Regions from separate parts of the Virgibacillus halodenitrificans genome, predicted to be linked through region 4. Evidence: riboswitches for the same ligand, from Rfam matches in the RefSeq annotation. Region 4 holds a riboswitch; each other region holds the start of a gene.

Region 1 (5,159 bases), 1.1 Mb from region 4:
TTCAGGCGTGAAAGATAAAAAGTTTGTATAAAACAAATTGGAGGTTTTCTATTGGAAATCCCTAGACTGGCTTTCTTCCGTTTCGTGATTGTTTGTGTGGTAATCTTAACACTTTTGTTCACAAATAATCTGGGACCTTTCACTTTCTTTATCATAGCTGGAGGTTTTTCGTTAGTTGAATCCATTCTATCAAAACGAAAATTTGATAGAATAACTGGTAACAAATTTATCGATTATGGTTGGATCCTGTTTGTCAACATTACCGTTGCAGCTGTTTTAATATACAGTGGTGAGTATGAATAAAATAATATTGGGGCAATAGTACTTAAAGATTAAATCAGCCCACTTTAGGAGAATGGAAAATGAATACGTTTTATATAGCTTCAAGTCTTTCAAATATAGATACAGTACGACTTGTTCGCAATCAGTTAATAAAAAAGGGCTTTGTTCATACATATGATTGGACCCAAAATGAGAGGGCTTCAACGATTGAAGACTTGGTCAAAATAGGCACGAAGGAGAAAAAAGCTGTGTTAGAAGCAGATTTTATTGTTGTGCTACTGCCGGCTGGAAAAGGGAGTCATATAGAATTTGGTATGGCGCTAGGCCAAGGCAAACCCATTTATCTCTATTCACCAAACGACGATATAAATAATATTGCAACGACAAGTACATTTTATCACCTATCAAATGTTGAAAAATGTGTCGGGACGATTGATGAGTTAGTGGAAAAAATAACAAAAAGTGCATTGAACCGTATTTAATTTAAATTAACATACACATACATATTAAGGGGGGGTAGGCGATGGAATTTTTAGCCCTGTTTTCATTTTTGTTTATTTACATCGGGATACCTTTAGCAATCATATTTTTCTTAAAACAAATCAATGAAATTAAAGAGAACAGTGAACTACATAGTGAACAAAACAAACAAATAATTCAATTATTGAAGGAGTTGCGTGACAGTAATTAAAAGAAACTCCTTGAAAATAGAAAGGAAGATAATTTGAAAAAATTATACAGAAATATTCTTATTTATACTATTGCGGTTATTTTATTGGTGTTGGTTCTTGAATTATTAGGCATTAACACTGCTATTATTCCAGCAGTAATTGAATGGGCTACAACATTTATCCTGCCATGGATTGGCTTATATTGGCTGATTCGTTTGGTTAAGAGCCTTGAGAAAAGGTAAGAGCCGACTATTTAGTATTTCTTAAAAAGAAAGAGGTGCACCGGAAGTTGAAGATTCGCGAGATAAAAGATCAAGACAATAAAAAAATGGAGCAAATTATAAAACGGTCGTTGGAGCAAGTGGGGTTAGATATCCCTGGAACAGCGTATTTTGATCCTCAATTAGGCAAATTATCCGCATTTTACAAGGATAAATCGAATGCTAACTATTGGGTTGCTGTAACGGAAGAAGATGAAGTGATTGGTGGAGTGGGAATTGGCCCTTTTGTAGGTGATTCGACGGTTGGTGAGCTGCAAAAGCTATATATTAGCCCGGTACACCAAGGAAAAGGGCTTTCCAAGGAATTAATGCGCGTAGCATTGGATTTTGCTAAGAAGCATTATGCATATTGTTATCTCGAAACTTCTCATGTACTTGAAATTGCAAATCGCCTGTATAGTAAATTCGGTTTCCGCGAACTTACCGAACCGATAGAAGGCTCAGAGCATGGCACGATGGACACGTGGTATATAAAAGAATTATAGAAATAGGAGCTAGTAGCAAGTAAAAAAGCGTCTCTGCAAATTTTTGGCAGTGCCCCAGAATACGGAAAAGTAGGAGCGAAATGAACATGAAGGAAGCTATAAGTATACTTTTAATTATTGGGATTGGAATAATCTTATATAAAAAAGGTATATTGCGGTTTATGAGTACAAAGATAATAAATTATACATATAAAAAGTTGCAACATACACTAACAGTCCGTTACAAAAAATTTACCGGCATAGAGTATTATTATTTTAAATTAAAGAAAGGCGTCAGCTATACACTGAAATTAGACGTCACTGTAGAAGAGGGCGCGTTGGAACTTGAATGGAGGAGCTTTAAAGGTGTAGTGGATAAAAAGCGCTTTGAAGCAGATGGAAATGGTGAACTAACGTTTACTGCAAGTACCCGGTTGTATTCAGTAAGACTTGAGGGAAGCGATACCAAGGGCGGCTGTGTGATTGAAGTAGTCCAAGGCATAAGCAACCAAGCTAACTGAAAGTAGAAATAGAACGTAGGTAAATACCAAAACAAAAGCTGAAAAAGCTCGTGTTGAACTCCTAAGCATTAAAGAAGCGTACATTTATTTCTAAAAAATATATAGAGTGGGTGAGAGGAGGGAATTTTGTGATAAGAAGCAAGTTTACAGTTATTGGCGCTATTATTCTGTTTATTATTTGTATGTGGTTATTCTTTCCATTTCCTGATGATCCCTTGCTACATGCTACTACTATTTTTATGTCCATTCCCATTATGGACCATGATGGTTATATAAAAGCTGGTGTCATTGGTTCATTTTTATTTGTTGTCGCAATGGTATTGCTGATGTTCGGTTTAAGAAAATTCCGTCTTCGATCACTGATTATTGTGATATTCTTATACAGTTTTTTGCCACCAATACTTATCAAAGTATATCAAGAGACACTTGCAGAAGGTATCTTTGCTGTTTCAAAGGAAGATGAGGGGGAATGTGATTTTAATTCAATAAATGAATCCCAGTTAGAGGGCGAATGTCATTTTACGCTTCAAAACCGGAGAAATGAACCAGTGACCTTCGAAGTTCAACTGATCGATTCCTTCATTGATGAAACGCGCATGGAGTCGCTAATAAATGAGGCAGGCCCACACATGTTAGCATTGGAAGCAAACGAGAAAAGAGCAATACATCTAAAAGAAATTATTGATATTACTGGAGTGCAAAACCATATCTCGGAAGGTTCATCTTTCGCCCTTCATTTTAGGCTTATTGATGGAAAAGATGAACGGATCTTATGAGTAGAAGTACACTAAGTAAGTTAAATACAGGAATCGCTCTCTTCATGCTGATTTTCACTTTTTATTATTTCTTTATGATGCAATTTCTATCCCAATCAATGTGATTTTTTCATTTTTATCTGTCATGTTTTTTCTGTTTGGGATTCACTATTTATGCTATAAAGAAAAAGTTTTAGGATGTGTACATATCACCGTGGCATTATTTTTGATTTTTGTTGTTATTAATCCTTTTCTCCCAATACTGTAAAAATGTATTGACTTTTGTGTTGGAATAATGTAAATTGATAAATAATTTAATAAATTAAATGCAACTTCTTATCAAGAGAGGTGGAGGGATTGGCCCTGCGAAACCTCGGCAACAGGCTCTGTAGAGTACTGTGCCAAATCCAACAGACAAGTATTTGTCTGAGAGATAAGAAGAGGATGCTATGATCGTACAGCCCTCTTCTTATTTTGGAAGAGGGTTTTTCTATTTTAAATTAAAAAAGTTTGGAGGCTTTTTAAACGTTAAACAAAGTAATTCGATCTGATTTATAAAATTTTTAAAAAGAGGGGTAGTTTATATGTCATCATATGGATATTGGATGATTATCTTTGCAGTTGGATATACCTTTGTACTAATAATTGCAGGTCAGTTAGCAAAAAGGCGAGTAAACCGACAAGATAGCTACTTTGTTGGTGGGAGAACTTTCAATAAGTGGATTGTGGCATTTTGTATTACAGGGTTATTTTCCGGATCTACGTATATTTCTATTTTGGAGTTATCCTATTTAAATGGCGTTTCAGCAATATGGTATGGGGTGGCTGAAATTGTCCAAATCGTTATTATTGCTTTATTAATAATTCGATCCTTCCGTAAAAAAATGCTAATTACGATTTCCGGACTAATCGGTGATAAATATGGCAGGGCAGCGAGAGGAATGGCAGGTGCTATTACTGCTTTTGCCTTTCCGATGTGGTCTGTGGCGACAGCGATTGCTTTCGCGTCAGCTATGCACGTATTCACAGGCATCTCGCTGACATGGTCTGTAGCATTTACTGCCATCCTGTTGTTTGTATATCTACAGGGAGGAGGGATGTGGTCCATTGCTTTTACGCAAACAATGAATGGCGTGTTATTTTTTCTCATGTTTATTGTTGGTATTGTGGCTTTTTTTATCAACCCGGGAATCGAAGGATTAAAAACGCTAATGGTAGAGTCTCCGTCAATGTTTGCGTTTGATAGTGTTGGTTTACAGGTGATTGTCGCTTGGTTTGGTACCTTTCTGGTAAATGTCATTCTGGCTCAGGCAGCCTTTCAAATGGCGCTCTCATGCAAAGAGCCTGAAGAGGGTCAAAAAGGATTAATGATTGCTGGCGTCTTAGCGGTTCCCTTTATTATTTGTGGCATTCTGTTTGGAGTTGCAGCGGCAGTGGTTGTTCCTAATGCACAAACAGGTCTCATTGCGATTCCGCTTTATTTAATGGAAGTACTACCTGCGCCATTAGTCGGCATTTTCTTTCTTGGTGTGTGGGGCTGTGCATTGAGCTGGGGAGCACCGTGTCAATTTTCTGGGGCTACCAGTCTTGGGCGTGACGTGGGAGGCGCTTTACATCCACGGGCCAGTGAGAATCAGCTAGTTTTTTATACGAAAGTTTCCCTCCTTCTATTAACTGTATTAATGATTATCTTTGGTATGCTTCGGACAGAACAATCCGCGTGGTGGAATGTGTTAGCATGGACCATTCGGAATAGTGCTACATTTGCTCCCGTTGTTGCTGCATTATTCTGGCCGGTCGTTACTAAACGGGCGGTATGGGCAGCGTTAATCACAGGCTTTATCAGTGGTTTGGCATGGTATTATTTAGGCGGATGGCAGCCAAATGCATTTTATATGAACATTCATCCAGTTTGGGTTGGAAGCTCGATCAATGTGCTAACAATTAGTATTGTTACAATATTGGACCCAGCGGCAAGGTGGTATTTACAGCTTAGTAAGCAAGCAGGAAGAACATATGCCGCCATACTCAGTGGCTTTATCCTGCTCGCCATAAATATTATCTATGCGGACACATTATATCAAAGTGGGTTGACTGGATTGTTTGTATTTATCACCATCATCGCATTCTTTATTTCAGCTATCAGACTTGTACGCCCAGTGGAAGAAAAAACATCAATCGAGGT
Region 2 (5,159 bases), 560 kb from region 4:
CTATTTTGTAGGACCAACTATCTTTGATCATGTAACAAGTGAGATGAAGATATGGCAGGATGAAATTTTTGCACCAGTATTGGCGATTAGTAGAGTGGAAAATTTAGAGAGTGCTATTAATCTAACTAATAAATCAAGATTTGCAAATGGCGCTTGCCTCTTTACTAGAGATGGCGGGTATGTACGTACGTTTCGTGAGAAGATTGATGCAGGAATGTTAGGCGTAAATATTGGTGTGCCTGCTCCAATGGCTTTCTTCCCGTTTTCAGGCTGGAAAGATTCTTTTTATGGTGATCTACATGCAAATGGAAAGGATGGCCTTGAATTCTATACAAGAAAAAAGGTATTAACTACAAGATGGGTATAAAGTAATATTTTTGAATAATTTTAAAATTCTTTCTTGACAGTAATCTGCTGTTTAGTTAAGATGAATACAATTTAAAAATTGAATAAGTCATTTCTTATCTAGAGTCGGGGGAGGAACCTGGTCCTGTGATCCCGCAGCAACCGTTACATGTAACAAGGTGCTAAATCCAGCAAGCGTGCAGCTTGAAAGATGAGATGGGTGGATATATTAAAAAACCTCTTTCTCATCGGGAAGAGGTTTTTTATTTAAGCACTCTAAGCTTTTAAAACAACAAGATAGCACTAGTTGAACATAGAACTAGAAATTTATGGAACCAAATCACTAGGTGAATATTTTATCAACAGTAATCGAGTGATGATAAGTTGGATTGGAATGCTTATTTAATAAACCAAGTAAATCGATTGGTAAAGTTATTTATTGTTTCAGGCAACTAATTTTAAAAAAGGAGTTTTGTTACATGAAAAAGCAAATTCATTTAAATGGATTCATTCAAAATTCACCATCTCCACATTCGACAGGACTTTGGAAGTATAAGGAGGACCAAGGGACAGAGCATAATCAATTAACCTATTGGATTAATGCTGCAAAAACATTAGAACGCGGAAAGTTCGACGCATTGTTTATTGCAGATGTACTTGGAACGTATAGTGTTTATGGAAACAGCCATGATGCAGCGGTAAAACATGCGGTACAGTTACCTGCACATGATCCAGTTATCCCTATTGCAGCAATGGCTGCTGCAACAAAATATTTAGGTTTTGCACCAACTATTTCCACAACCTATGCCCAGCCATATTCTCTGGCAAGGCAGTTATCAACACTTGATCATTTAACTGGTGGAAGACTTGCCTGGAATGTAGTTACTTCGTATTTGGAAAGTGAGGCAGTTAACTTAGGGCTTTCCGGTCGACTACCCAAAGAACTCCGTTATGATCGAGCAGATGAGTTTTTGGAAGTTGTCTATAAGTTATGGGAGTATAGCTGGGAAGTAGATGCGGTGGTACATGATAAGAAGAACGATACATTTGCAGATCCAGCCAAAGTACACACCATTAATCATGAAGGTGAATTTTTTAAAGTACCTGGTCCTCATTTGGTAGAGCCATCCCTTCAACAGACCCCTGTATTGTTTCAGGCAGGAGCTTCACCGAAAGGAAGGGACTTTGCCGCCAAACATGCGGAAGCTGTTTTTACTAAGAACCATTCATTGGAGGCACTGAAAAACTATACCGCTGATATTCGCAGACGTACAAAGCAACAGGGACGGGATCCACGTAACGTACTAATATTTCCAATGATCCTTCCAATTATTGGTTCTACTGAAGAAGAGGCGCATGCAAAGCTTCATGAATTAACCAACCATGTCAGCTATGAAGGAACAGCCTCGCTCTTATCTGGTCATACAGGAATTGATTTCTCAGCTTATGACCCCGACCAATACCTGCAGGATATGGACACGGATGCAGTTCAAGGCAATCTCGATATGTATACAAAGGATCCGAATAAGAAATGGACGTTACGTGAAGCAATTAAAAATCATGGACTTGGAAATGGCACCGTTAAATTTATTGGAACTCCTGAGCAGATTGCTGATCAAATTGAACAATGGGCATTTGAAGGAGATGCAGATGGTTTTAATATTGCTCAAGCCTATTCTCCAGGTACGTTTACAGAATTTGTAGATCACGTTGTCCCAGAATTACAAAAGCGCGGTATATACAGAAAGGAATACGAGGGTGAAACGCTCCGAGAAAATATGTTTGGAAAAGGAAGACGTCATCTTCCAGAAGATCACCCGGCAAGAAGGCTCGGTATTATTCAACCAACTTAATAGTTAACTGCTTTTCTATAAAAATAAGGTTCTATTGTAAATGCTGGGTACAGGCGTTATCTCGTAGATTCATAAAATTGCGGACTAGTGAGCGAACAAGTTTCATGAAAACAATAAATCAGCAGCAGAGCAGAATAATCCGCCAGAGAACGAATTAATCAGCAGCAGAGCGGAGTAATCTGCCAGAGAACGAATAAATCGGCAGCAGAGCAGAGTAATCTGCCAGAGAACGAATTAATCGGCAGCAGAGCGGAATAATCTTCCGGAGAACGAATTAATCGGCAGCAGAGCGGAGTAATCCTCCGGAGAGCGAATTAATCGGCAGCAGAGCAGAGTAATCCACCGGAGAACGAATTAATCAGCAGCAGAGCAGAATAATCCACCGGAGAACGAATTAATCGGCAGCAGAGCAGAATAATCCACCGGGGAACGAATTAATCGGCAGCAGAGCAGAATAATCCACCGGGGAACGAATTAATCGGCAGTACATATTCAGGAGCTAGCTGAGGATTGCTCGCCAAGCATTTTTCCGATACGGCGATTTGTAGCCCTACCAAGCTACTATTTTGCGAATCATTGGATAACCTTAGAACCAAAAATAAGAAGGAGGTTAATGATGGGTACTGTTACACTCTATACATGGATAGGTTTTGGTGCATTTCTTGCCATCATGTTTGTCCTCAGTTTAATAAGTGCAAGAAAAACAAAAAATGTAAGTGATTTTGCTATAGGTGGAGGTAGTCTTGGCCCATATGTGCTTGGACTTTCATTTTCAGCCACGTATTTGAGTGCTGCCACATTTCTTGGCTATCCCGGTTGGTCACATGCCTGGGGTTATTCCAATCTTTGGCTCTTTTTAGCAATAATTGGAGGTGGACCAATTGGTGTGCTAATGGTAGCAAAGCGTGTTAGAAAGTTAAATACAGGACAAAAATCACTTTCTCTACCAGATTGGCTTGGCGACTTTTATAAAAGTGATATTTTACGAGTAGGAAGTGGGGTTATTTTACTCTTCAATATCTTTTATATTGCTGCTCAATTTGTTGCAGGGGCACGTATTTTTGAATATCTTCTTGGGATGTCTTATACTGGGGGCCTTTTGCTGATCACCACCATTGTCGTACTTTATGTCTTTGCAGGCGGAGCGTTTGCAGATATTTACACAGATGCTGTTCAGTCGATAATGATGGGGATTGCCGGTACTTTTATCTTTATTTCCGGTATTGTTCTCTTTTGGAAAGGAAGCATTACAGCAACCTTTACAGGTATTACGAATCAACTAGCTAGTCAAGATGCTAATTTGGTCGAAGTATTTAACCCGGAATCCGCACATTTTTATTCTGTTGCTGTCGTAGTTGGAGCAATTGTAATTCAATGGGCATTCGCTTCAGCTCCCCATCTTTTCAATAAAGTTCTAGGATTAAAAAATGAAAAAGATATCGGGAAAATGATTTTGACATACGTAATCGCAACAGCGTTTTCACTTGTCGTATTATTTGGCGGGATTTATAGCCGAGTAGCCTTAGGGAATGGAGTGGCAGAGTCTGACCTGGCATTAATGGAATACGCTGTTTGGGCCTTTCCAGCAGTAGTTGTCGCAATAATCGGTGTGGTTATTCTTGCTGCAGCCATGTCTACAACAGATGGATTATTTGTCTCCATTTCAACTGTATTTGCCAACGATATTTTCCTGAAAGTTCTGGTTAAAAAAGGTGTCATTCGTCTCACTCCTTCGAAAGCAGAAAAGATTGCACTGCAAATTAGCCGGCTTTCTGTACCATTTATCGGTCTGGCTGCATTTCTAATTGTACTTCGACCTCCTGTCTATATGGGAGATATCATGTGGATCGGTATTTCCGGTGTTGCTGCAGGCACGATGGGGCCAATTCTTTACGCAGTTTACGGAAAGAAAAAAGCTTCCAAACGTGCGGCTGAGCTTTCAATGGGTACTGGATTGTTGTCGTATTTGCTGCTTTATTTCTGTGGACTTGTACCAAGCACAATGACAGCAGGAGCTATTGCCACCTTGATAGGAATTGCAACCATTGTTCTCCTGTCAGCGATTCTGAGAAAAGACGCCAAATATGCAAAATCAAGTAAACAATTAAAAGCTAATTAAGAGAGGATGAGAACTATTTTTGTGAATCCAATGCTTTCTATCTGGTTATATGGTTTTATCTTTTTTCTATTGATTGTCGGACTATCGCTTTGGAAGTGGTATTTTAAATAGAAATTTTGTTTAGGAGAGAGCAAGATAAGATAAATGCTGTATTTTTTGAAAAACAAGTGAAAAAAGAGAGGATGATCACATGCGTGAAGTTGCCATTATTTCTGGAAGTCCTTCATTATCTTCCAGATCCGATAGAGTATTAAAGTATTTAGGAGAATTGTTGGAGAGGGAACATTTCACTATTAAGCATATTAGTATCAGGGAGATTCCTTCAGATGACTTGTTTCAAGGAAACTATGATAGCCCTTCAGTTCAACAAGTCGCTAAAACGTTAAACGAAGCAAGTGGTGTTATTGTAGGTTCACCTGTGTATAAAGCTGCTTATTCGGGAGTGTTAAAATCGTTGTTTGATATATTACCACAGGACATATTGCAGCATAAACCGGTTCTGCCACTGATGACCGGAGGAAGTCCATCTCATATGCTTGCACTTGAATATACAATGAAGCCCTTACTAGCAACATTGAAAGGGCAGACACTAAAAGGTATTTACATGCTTGATTGTCAGATAGATAAACAAAAGTATAATCCAATTGTTGATGAAGATATTTGGAATCGAACGAAGAAGCAATTGAGTTATTTTATTGAAATTCTTAAAAAGCAAGAGGCTACGACGGTAATAACTGATTTGTAGTATAAAGAGCTTGTAACAAAATATACTATTTTATTAAAAATCGAACCTAATTCAACTCTATGTTGAATTACAGTTCGTTTTTTTATTGGTGCGGATT
Region 3 (5,159 bases), 1.2 Mb from region 4:
TGACCCTCCACTCCTAGTACGGATAGCTTCATTATAAGGGTCGGTTTCCGTAATTACGGTAATCCCGGCAGCTGCAGCATTCTTAACTAGGTTTTCATGTAGAGAAGGTTGCTCCACAAAAAGAATAGCTACTTGTTTATTTATTAACTCTTCTATACTAGTTTTAGTGTTCTCTTTGCCTGGAATCCAAACTGCGTCTATTTTTTCCTCATTCGTGGATAACGAGCTGACTTCAAATCCAAGTGATTGCAGTTTAGCCACTTTTTCCTTCGTTTCTTGTTTTTCTGCACCTGCCACTGTAATAACTTTTTTACGTATTCCTCCATTACTTCGGTCAAAAGGAGAGGAAACAAGCCACTTCACAGCATCATCTTCTTTAAATGTAATTGTTACAGGTTCATCTGTAGCTTTTGCAATGGCTTGATCAAGTGTAAAAAGAATATCATTCGATGATTCAAGCCCTATTGATAGGCGGATTAATTCTTCAGAGACACCACTCTTTACTAAATCTTCTTCTCCCAATTGTTGATGTGTGGTTGAAGCAGGATGAATAATTAATGATTTAGCATCACCTACGTTTGCTACATGGGACCATAATTCAATCGAATCAATTAGTTTCCTGCCAGCCTCACGTCCTCCTTTAATGCCAAAGGTAATAACAGAACCATACCCATTCCTAAAATATTTTTTGGCAAGTTGGTGAGAAGGGTGGTCGGCTAAGCCAGGATAGTTTACCCACTCTACAGCTTGGTGATTTTCCAAGTAATTAGCTACTTCTATTGCATTCTGAGTATGTCTTTCAATACGTAAGTGCAATGTTTCCAATCCTTGCAGTAAAAGAAATGCATTTTGTGGGCTGAGACAAGCTCCGATATCGCGTAATAGCTGTACGCGTAGCTTAATCGCAAAAGCAGGAGCCCCTACATCTATAAATCGTAAGCCATTATAACTTTCGTCTGGTTCTGTGAAACCAGGGAATTTTCCATTATCCCAATTGAACTTGCCGCCATCTACAACAACTCCCCCAATAGCTGTTCCATGTCCACCGATCCATTTTGTAGCAGAGTGAACCACAATATCTGCTCCCCAGCTAAGTGGCTTCGTAATATATGGAGCGAATGTATTATCAATAATTAGAGGAATCTCATGCTTATGGGCAATATTTGCTATATTTTCTACATCAAATACATTTAAACTAGGGTTTGTGATGATTTCTCCATAAATTGCTTTTGTCTTATCTGTTATCGCTGCTTCAATTGCTTTATGGTCTGTACCGTCAACAAAATTCACTTGAATACCATAGCGTGGCAGTGTGTTAGCAAATAAATTATATGTTCCTCCATATAAATTACTATCAGCAATAATTTCATCACCAGCACTGGCAATATTTAATATAGCGAAAGTTATGGCTGCCATACCGGAAGAAGTGGCCACCGCTGCGACACCATCTTCTAGTTCTGCAACCCGCTGTTCAAATGTATCGACAGTTGGATTCCCAATACGAGAATATATATTGCCTGGTTCAGCTAAACCAAATAAATTCTGTGCATGCTCTGTGTCACGAAATACATAGGAAGTAGTTTGATAGATAGGCACAGCGCGTGAACCTGTGGTCGGGTCAGCTGATTGCCCTCCGTGTAGTAATACTGTTTCCGGATTTTGAAAATGAAATTGAGCCATAATAAATTCCTCCTAGGTTTAATTTGTTATCTGGAGGAAGAGGAGATAATCAAAACGCCCTCTTCCTAAGAAGAGGGCGTTTAATTTAACCGGTCCTCCTCTTATCTTCCAGATCTGTTTTGATCTGTAGGATGTAGCACCTTCAAAGCAAGAATTATTGCTTTCAGGTTGCCGGGCTTCACAGGGCCTATTCCCTCCGCCACTCTGGATAAGAGATTAAATTTTCTAAATTATGAATAGTATAGGTCCTTTCTTTTCTTCTGTCAACCATTAATTTAATAATTTTCTATTTTTTCTGGTTTTATTAGGCCGATATGCTGCTCCCATATAATTGATAAGTGCTATCCATATTAATGAGAAAGCAATAAGGTGAGCTGACGTGAACGTCTCTTCATAAAGAAATACACCAAGTAATAGCATAATAGTAGGGGCAAAGTATTGTAAAAAGCCGATCATCCCCAATGGAATATGCTTGGCACCAGCAGCAAATAGGAGCAAAGGAATTGCAGTCATTATACCAGCGCCCATTAGAAGCAGGTTTGTTGCTGTTCCTACCTCCACCCATTTAAAAGTAGTTTCAGGCAATAAAAATAAATAGAGTAAGGCAAAAGGAGTAACAACAAATGTTTCAATTGTCAGGCCGGTCATTGCCCCCACATCAACCACTTTTTTTAATAAACCATACACACCAAAACTAAATGCTAATGCGAGTGAGACCCATGGAAATACCCCGTAGCTGATAGTAAGATAGATCACTCCCAAAGATGCAAGAATAAAAGAAAAGATTTGTCTCCGTGTCATATTTTCCTTTAAAAAAATTATTCCCAAAAGAATGCTGACAAGAGGATTAATATAATATCCTAAGCTTGCCTGGATGACATGGTTGCTGTTAACCGCCCATATATATGTTAGCCAATTTAAGCTAATAACAATGGCTGCTAAAGAAATAAATATGACTTTCTTCTTGCTTTTGGTAAATGATTTACATTCTTTTATAAATGCAGGCCACTTTCCGGTAATAAGTAAAATAATTAGCATAAAAACAAAAGACCAGATAATTCGGTGTGCCAGAATTTCGCCTGCTGGGACCGATTCTACCTGTTTCCAATATATCGGCAAAAATCCCCAAATGATATAAGCACCTATAGCATAAATAATACTGTTTCTTACTTGATTCGTATTCATACAAACCCTCTTTTATGTGAGATTAAATGATTTTGTGTAATTCCATCAAATTAAACTTATTCTAGAAATAAAACATCAATAAATCAATAGAAGTTTAGAAATTTTCTAATTTAAACGCTTTCATAAATTAGGTTAATGGCATAGTATAGGAGTATGTACATCTATTACATAAGGGGGAGAAGTAATGCAAAAAAAGAATAATAGATTTGAAACAGCAGTGATTCATGATGGATACGACGCCAAGGATATGCTAGGAAGCCTGACTACCCCATTGTTTCAAACATCTACATTTACGTTTGAAACTGCTGAGCAGGGAGAAAAACGTTTCGCAGGAGAAGAGGAAGGGTTTATTTACTCAAGATTAGGAAACCCAACAGTGAGAGCCTTGGAAGAAAGAATTGCCACATTGGAAAATGGAGAAAGAGGCCTGGCATTTGGGTCAGGAATGGCTGCTGTATCAGCCATTTTATTCGCATTAACAAAGGCAAATGATCATATATTGTGTTCGTCAGGTTTATATGGCTGCACGTTTGGTTTGCTTCAAATGCTCCATGAGAAATTCAATATATCCTATGATTTTTCTTCCATGGAAACAAAAGAAGAAATTCGTTCACTGATTAAAGAGGAAACAGCTTGTATATACGTAGAAACGCCAATAAATCCAACAATGAAATTGATTGACCTTCAGCTTGTGGCTGAAGTTGCCAAAGAATATGGAATTCCTGTTATTGTTGATAATACATTTTCTTCACCATATTTACAGCGTCCATTGGATTTAGGCTGTGATGTGGTTGTTCACAGTGCTACAAAGTATATTGGAGGACACGGGGATGTAGTAGCAGGACTAGCTGTTGGAAAAAAAGACTTTTTTGACTCTGTTGCTATGACAACGCAAAAGGATATTGGCGGGATAATATCACCGTTTGATGCATGGCTCTTGTTAAGAGGATTAAAAACATTACCAGTGAGAATGGATCGTCACTGTGACAATGCAGAGAAAATAGTTGAGAAACTGGAAAGCCACCCGAAAATTTCAACTGTATATTACCCGGGAAGTAAGAAAAATCCTGATTTTTCTATTTGCGAAAAGCAAATGAAACGTGGTGGTGGAATGATCTCCTTTGCTGTGGATGGGACGAAAGCAGATGCCCAGGAACTGCTGAATAAGCTTAACTTTATTAAAATAGCTGTCAGTCTTGGTGATGCAGAGACGTTGATTCAACACCCAGCAACGATGACCCACTCCGTAGTACCTGAAGAATCCAGAGAGAAAATGGGAATTACAGACCAGCTTATCCGATTATCCGTTGGTTTGGAAGCTTGGGAAGATATATGGAGCGATTTGGAGCAAGCCTTAAACCAATTGAAGTAAGTAAAGTGACATAAACATACTATACAAAACAATAGTCGAACCTAATTCGAACCTTTATACAGGCCTTCGAATTAGTTCGGCTTTTTTAATGGATTTATATTCACTCATGTCTCGTTACAACAGTAATTTTTAACATGATTTGATATTGTGTGCTATATTATGGATAATATAATGATGATATAAATTTCATGGCTAGAGAAACCAGGGCCATAAGGGGGATCTTATATTGGGGATACTTTCCTACTTATTAGGGTTTGTTATTTTCTTTAATATTGCACTAGGTATTTCTATTATATTTCTTGAACGAAAAGATGCTAGTTCAACATGGGCCTGGTTAATGGTGTTGCTGTTCATTCCTATTGCAGGCTTTTTCCTTTACTTGATATTTGGAAAACCCATTAGCAAAAGACGTATTTTTACGTGGGATACAAAAAGCCGTTTAGGGGTGAAGGCTGCAGTACAATCGCAGCTGAGGGCATTAGAGGAACAGCGTTTTGACTTTAAAGATAAACAGATTGCTGAGCATGAAGACCTTGTGTACTTACATTTGCGGAATGATGACGCTATTTTTACACAGGATAACAAAGTTAAGATATTTACAGATGGAAAAGAAAAGTTCGATGCCTTAGCTAAAGATCTTGAAAAAGCGACAGACCATATTCATCTATTGTACTACATTATACGTAGTGATGAATTAGGACAACGAATTGCAGACATCCTAGTAAAAAAAGCCAATGAAGGTGTAGATGTCCGGGTTCTTTATGATGATATGGGTTCAAGAAGCTTAAAAAGATCTTACATCAAACGGTTGAGAGCTGCAGGAGTTCAGGTTGAAGCATTTTTTCCGCCTAAAATACCAAAGATTAATTTTAAGATTAATTACCGAAACCATCGAAAGCTAGCGATTATTGATGGGAAAGTG
Region 4 (5,159 bases):
AAAGCTTTGTTTTGTCATATATACCGTGTATGGCACATGACCAGATTCTTCTCCAAAGGAGGCAATAATATGGCCCTTACCTTCTTTTTCAAAGGTACTTGCAGTTGGCTCAAAAAGTTGAACATACTCTGCGTCCCCGGAAACAAACGCGCCTGGAATATTGGCAAAATCAATATTTTGTTTAAGATTTAAATCATGATGTGGATCAATGCCGTGTTTCTTAAGAACAAATTCCCCAACCATTTGTGGCATTCCACCTTTTCGTTGTCCCAGAAATGTGCTGTCCTTTAAATCCTCCCATTGAAAATCAGGTTTCGGCTCCTTCGCTACGAGGAAAGTGCCGTCTGTTTGTGTTAATTGAGCAAAATTAATCGCATAATCTTTAGAGTTTTGTCCATAAACATATATCGATGTTTCAGAACCAACCAATGCAACATCAGCACCATCAGATAAGAGGGCGGTCATTGTTTTGTCACCACCCCACGTAGTTTGTAGCTCTACGTCTAAACCTTCTTCTTTAAAAAATCCCTTTTCTATGGCTACATACTGAGGAGCGTAGAAGAGTGAGCGTGTAACTTCAGCTATTTTTATAGATGTAGTCTTTTGAGAACTGCAGGCAGATAGTATAAGTACAGATACAGCTGAACATATTAAAAGAAGTTTTATATTTTTCATATTTTCAGTTCCTTTCCAATTGGTATGTCACAATAGATTATGCTTTTTATAAATAATGTGTGAACGCCCAATTAAATAAAACCTTAAACAGAAAGGGTAAACTTCTATGGTAGTTCTTATTACGTAGTTGGAGGAAAATGCGCAGTAGTGTAAGAACAATTAATAGCATAGCCGAGGTAATGCCGGAGAACAAATTAATCGGTAGGAGATCAAGATAATCCGCCGGAGAGCAAATTAATCAGCAGCAGAGCAAGACTATCCGCCGGAGAATAAATTAATCGGCAGCAGAGCAAGACTATCCGCCGGAGAACAAATTAATCGGCAGCAGAGCGAGATAATCCGCCGGAAAACAAATTAATCGGCAGGAGATCAAGATAATCCGCCGGAGAGCAAATTAATCAGCGGTAGAGCGAAAATTTAGGCACTAGCTATATTGGAACTGTTCCGAAACGAGCGTTTACAAACACACAAGTTACGTCGCATTTTATCTATATTGTGAACTTCTTCGATGCCATATCTAAAAAAGCATAAATAAAAAACCGACCTCCTTTTCGAGATCGGCTGTTAGTAGCATACTAACGAATTTTTACTCATATTGTTAAGTCCTTATAAGATGAGATAATAAATTTTATCGTTAACCTTTGTATATAGGACCTGCTTGCTTGATATCATCACTAGCTTTGGTAAACTTTTTGAAGTTCTCATGAAACTTTACTGCAAGTGATTTTGCAGTTGCTTCATATGCTTTTTGGTCTTCCCATGTATTAATTGGTACTAAGACATCGTCTGGCACACCAGGCACGTGTATAGGAATTTCTAAACCGAAAATTTCATCCTTCGTTGTTTCAGCAGTATTCAGTTCACCTTCCAGAGCAGAATGAATCATTGCTCGCGTGTAGGATAGTTTCATACGATTACCGACACCGTAAGAACCACCAGTCCACCCAGTGTTCACAAGAAATACATTGGCGTTATACAAATCAATTTTCTCACCAAGCATTTCTGCATATGTCGCAGGGGCAAGTGGGAGAAATGGAGAGCCAAAGCAAGCTGAGAATGTTGCTTGCGGTTCCGTAACTCCTCTTTCCGTGCCAGCAAGCTTACTGGTATATCCGCTTAAGAAATGGTACATTGCCTGTTCTTTAGTTAATTTACTAATTGGCGGTAAAGTACCTGAAGCATCCGCTGTTAAAAATATAATTGTATTTGGATGTCCTGCAACACTTGGTGTTACAATGTTATCGATATTTTCCAATGGGTATGCAGCTCGTGTGTTTTCAGTTAAAGAAGTATCATCATAATCAGCAATTCTTGAATCCTCATGAAGGACTACATTTTCCAATACAGATCCAAACCGGATGGCATTAAATATTTGAGGCTCTTTTTCAGCTGATAAGTTAATACACTTTGCATAGCAACCGCCTTCAATATTAAATACTCCATTTGGACTCCAGGCGTGTTCATCATCCCCAATTAATTTCCTATAGGGGTCTGCAGACAAGGTTGTTTTCCCGGTGCCTGAAAGACCGAAGAACAATGCCACGTCCCCTTCTTGACCTACATTAGCAGAGCAATGCATGGATAAAACATCTCGTTGAGGTAATAAATAATTCATTACAGAGAAGATGGACTTTTTAATTTCACCTGCATACTCTGTTCCACCAATAAGAATGATACGTTTTTTAAACGATACAATTACAAATGCTTCCGAGTTAGTATTATCCACCTTCGGATCTGCTTTAAAAGTAGGGGCAGACACCACCGTAAACTCTGCCTGATGTGTTTTAAGTTCTTCATTAGTTGGTGTTATAAATAGCTGACGGGCAAATAAATTATGCCATGCATACTCATTTATTACTTGAATTGGTAATCGGTATTTTTTATCGGCACCCGCGAAGCCTTTAAATTGAAATAACTCTTCTTTTTCGGTTAAATAAGATATAACCTTCTTATAAAGTTTCTCAAAGGATTCTTCATCAATGGATTGATTGACAGCTCCCCAATCAATATATTTTTCGCAAACTTCATCTTTGACTATAAACTTATCTTTAGGTGAACGGCCAGTATACTTTCCTGTTGTCGCACAAACGGAGCCAGTTGAAGTAAGCACACCTTCATTCCGAGAGAGAATTTTCTCAACTAATACCGGAACGGATAAATTTTCATTTAGGTTTCCATGTGTGTAAAGCTCTTTTAATGATGATCTCTCAACTGTTTTCATATAAGATACCTGCCTTTATGGGAAAGTTTTTATATCACTACTTTATAGTGAATTTCATAATCTGATTATTAGTATAACACATTTAACATAATAGTCCATACTATTATCGATATTAATAATTGTGACTCGTATGACAATTAAGCGCGAAGAATTATTTAGTTGACAGCAGGGTCCTGTTTAGATAAGCTAAAATTCGAACGGATACTCTCTTATTCAGAGTTGGCGGAGGGACAGACCCTATGAAACCCAGCAACCATCACTCTTGGTGAAAAGGTGCTAATCTGGTGCAAGGATATTTCCTTGAACAATAAGAGCGAAAGGCCACTATTCCTTTCCTCGCCATTGTAGGAAGGGCTTTTTTTGTTTAACAAAATCATCCTTTAAAAATAATGATACTTGATAAATAGAGGTCCGTAAAATAATTATAAAAGGAGGATTTCGCCATATGGCTGCAAATCGTCGTTTGTTTACATCTGAATCAGTAACAGAAGGGCATCCTGATAAAATATCTGACCAAATATCTGATGCAATTCTTGATGAAATTTTAAAAACAGATCCTTATGCCCGTGTTGCATGTGAGACAACAGTAACAACTGGGCTTGTATTAGTTTCCGGAGAAATATCAACAACTACTTATGTTGATATTCCTGCAATTGTAAGACAAACTATAAAGGACATTGGTTACACACGAGCTAAATTTGGTTTCGATGCAGAAACCTGTGCTGTACTAACAGCAATTGATGAACAATCCCCAGATATAGCTGGTGGAGTAGATAAGGCCCTCGAGGCTCGGCAGGGGAAAATGAGTGATGATGAGATTGCTGCGATTGGGGCTGGAGACCAAGGCTTGATGTTTGGTTTTGCCTGTGATGAGACAGACGAGCTTATGCCACTGCCTATTTCTCTTGCACATAAATTAGCGAAGCGGTTGGCTGATGTAAGAAAAGATAAGATACTTGAATATTTACGACCTGATGGAAAAACACAGGTAACCGTAGAATATGATGAAAATGACCAACCTATACGCATAGATACTATTGTAATCTCTACGCAGCACCATCAAGATATTACTTTAGAGCAAATTGAAAACGACATTATTGAAGAAGTAATTCGGCCTGTAGTACCAAATGATTTGTTAGATGAAAATACAAAGTACTTTATAAATCCAACTGGTCGCTTTGTTATTGGAGGTCCACAAGGTGATGCTGGGTTAACTGGTCGTAAAATAATTGTAGACACGTATGGAGGATACGCTCGTCATGGCGGAGGAGCGTTTAGTGGGAAAGATTCAACGAAAGTAGACCGTTCTGCTGCATATGCTGCTCGTTATGTTGCGAAAAATATTGTGGCAGCCGAATTGGCTAAATCTTGTGAGGTTCAACTAGCATACGCAATCGGTGTAGCTGAACCGGTTTCTATTGCCATTAATACTTTTGGAACAGGAAAAGTCAGTGAAGAAGTATTAGTTGAAGCCGTTCGCAAGTTATTTGATCTTCGACCGGCTGGAATTATCCGTATGCTGGATCTACAGAAACCGATTTTCAAAAGTACTGCTGCTTACGGACATTTTGGAAGAACTGACCTATTATTTCCTTGGGAAAAAACAGATAAAGTAGAAGAGCTTAAAGCTTTAACATTGAATTAAAATCAAAGGCAATTGCAGCTGGATTAGCTGCAATAGCCTTTGTTAATTCTGAATAATGTTGTTCATCGTTTTACTGACTGGCCGTGGACGTTTTTGTAAAGCCTAAGTTGCCTTTGTACTATAGATCTGTATTGTCTTTATAATATTTTCCTTTTTCTACGTAGGAATTTCTTATTCTATCCATTTCTGCATAATCTTTTTCATTCAATTCCCTCACTACTTTAGCAGGTCTTCCTAATGCCAATACATTTGGTGGAATTTTTTTGCCCGGAGGAATAAGGCTACCTGCACCAATAAATGCATTCTCTCCAACTTCTGCACCGTCCAATATAATAGAGCCCATACCGATAAGAGCGTTTTTCTTAATTACTGCGGAATGTAAGGTTACCTGATGGCCGATGGTAACATCATCTTCTATAATAAGAGGCAGATTCGGACTTTGATGAAGCATAGTTAAGTCCTGGATACTAACTCTTTTACCTATTTTTGTTGGAGCTACATCTCCTCTTATAACAGTTTTGAACCAGACACTTGTTTGTTCGTCTATGGATACATCACCAATGATAGTGGCATCCTTAGCAATAAAAGCTGTTTCATGTACAGTGGGTACTTTTCCTT

What was found. A riboswitch is a leader RNA that binds a small molecule or an ion and turns the genes downstream of it on or off. The one in region 4 is predicted to bind S-adenosylmethionine.
Region 1: it holds a riboswitch for S-adenosylmethionine, as region 4 does, so the genes downstream of both, BME96_RS06400 (sodium:solute symporter family protein) here and metK (methionine adenosyltransferase) in region 4, are expected to answer to the same signal.
Region 2: it holds a riboswitch for S-adenosylmethionine, as region 4 does, so the genes downstream of both, BME96_RS14850 (LLM class flavin-dependent oxidoreductase) here and metK (methionine adenosyltransferase) in region 4, are expected to answer to the same signal.
Region 3: it holds a riboswitch for S-adenosylmethionine, as region 4 does, so the genes downstream of both, BME96_RS17365 (O-acetylhomoserine aminocarboxypropyltransferase/cysteine synthase family protein) here and metK (methionine adenosyltransferase) in region 4, are expected to answer to the same signal.

The regions. Positions count from the first base shown of each region.
Region 1 is NZ_CP017962.1:1,213,343-1,218,501, forward strand. It holds gene BME96_RS06370 (hypothetical protein) at 52-303, shown strand; gene BME96_RS06375 (group-specific protein) at 363-764, shown strand; gene BME96_RS19555 (hypothetical protein) at 806-973, shown strand; gene BME96_RS06380 (hypothetical protein) at 1,007-1,195, shown strand; gene BME96_RS06385 (GNAT family N-acetyltransferase) at 1,243-1,719, shown strand; gene BME96_RS06390 (hypothetical protein) at 1,806-2,219, shown strand; gene BME96_RS06395 (hypothetical protein) at 2,348-2,995, shown strand; SAM riboswitch class I at 3,308-3,414, shown strand; gene BME96_RS06400 (sodium:solute symporter family protein) at 3,559-5,159, shown strand, end outside.
Region 2 is NZ_CP017962.1:2,906,413-2,911,571, reverse strand. It holds gene BME96_RS14855 (CoA-acylating methylmalonate-semialdehyde dehydrogenase) at 1-367, shown strand, start outside; SAM riboswitch class I at 459-563, shown strand; gene BME96_RS14850 (LLM class flavin-dependent oxidoreductase) at 825-2,198, shown strand; gene BME96_RS14845 (sodium:solute symporter family protein) at 2,815-4,317, shown strand; gene ssuE (NADPH-dependent FMN reductase) at 4,508-5,062, shown strand.
Region 3 is NZ_CP017962.1:3,511,102-3,516,260, reverse strand. It holds gene BME96_RS17365 (O-acetylhomoserine aminocarboxypropyltransferase/cysteine synthase family protein) at 1-1,680, opposite strand, end outside; SAM riboswitch class I at 1,779-1,895, opposite strand; gene rarD (EamA family transporter RarD) at 1,951-2,865, opposite strand; gene megL (methionine gamma-lyase) at 3,050-4,237, shown strand; gene cls (cardiolipin synthase) at 4,464-5,159, shown strand, end outside.
Region 4 is NZ_CP017962.1:2,348,547-2,353,705, reverse strand. It holds gene BME96_RS12225 (ABC transporter substrate-binding protein) at 1-675, opposite strand, end outside; gene pckA (phosphoenolpyruvate carboxykinase (ATP)) at 1,310-2,896, opposite strand; SAM riboswitch class I at 3,103-3,210, shown strand; gene metK (methionine adenosyltransferase) at 3,342-4,541, shown strand; gene BME96_RS12210 (gamma carbonic anhydrase) at 4,660-5,159, opposite strand, start outside.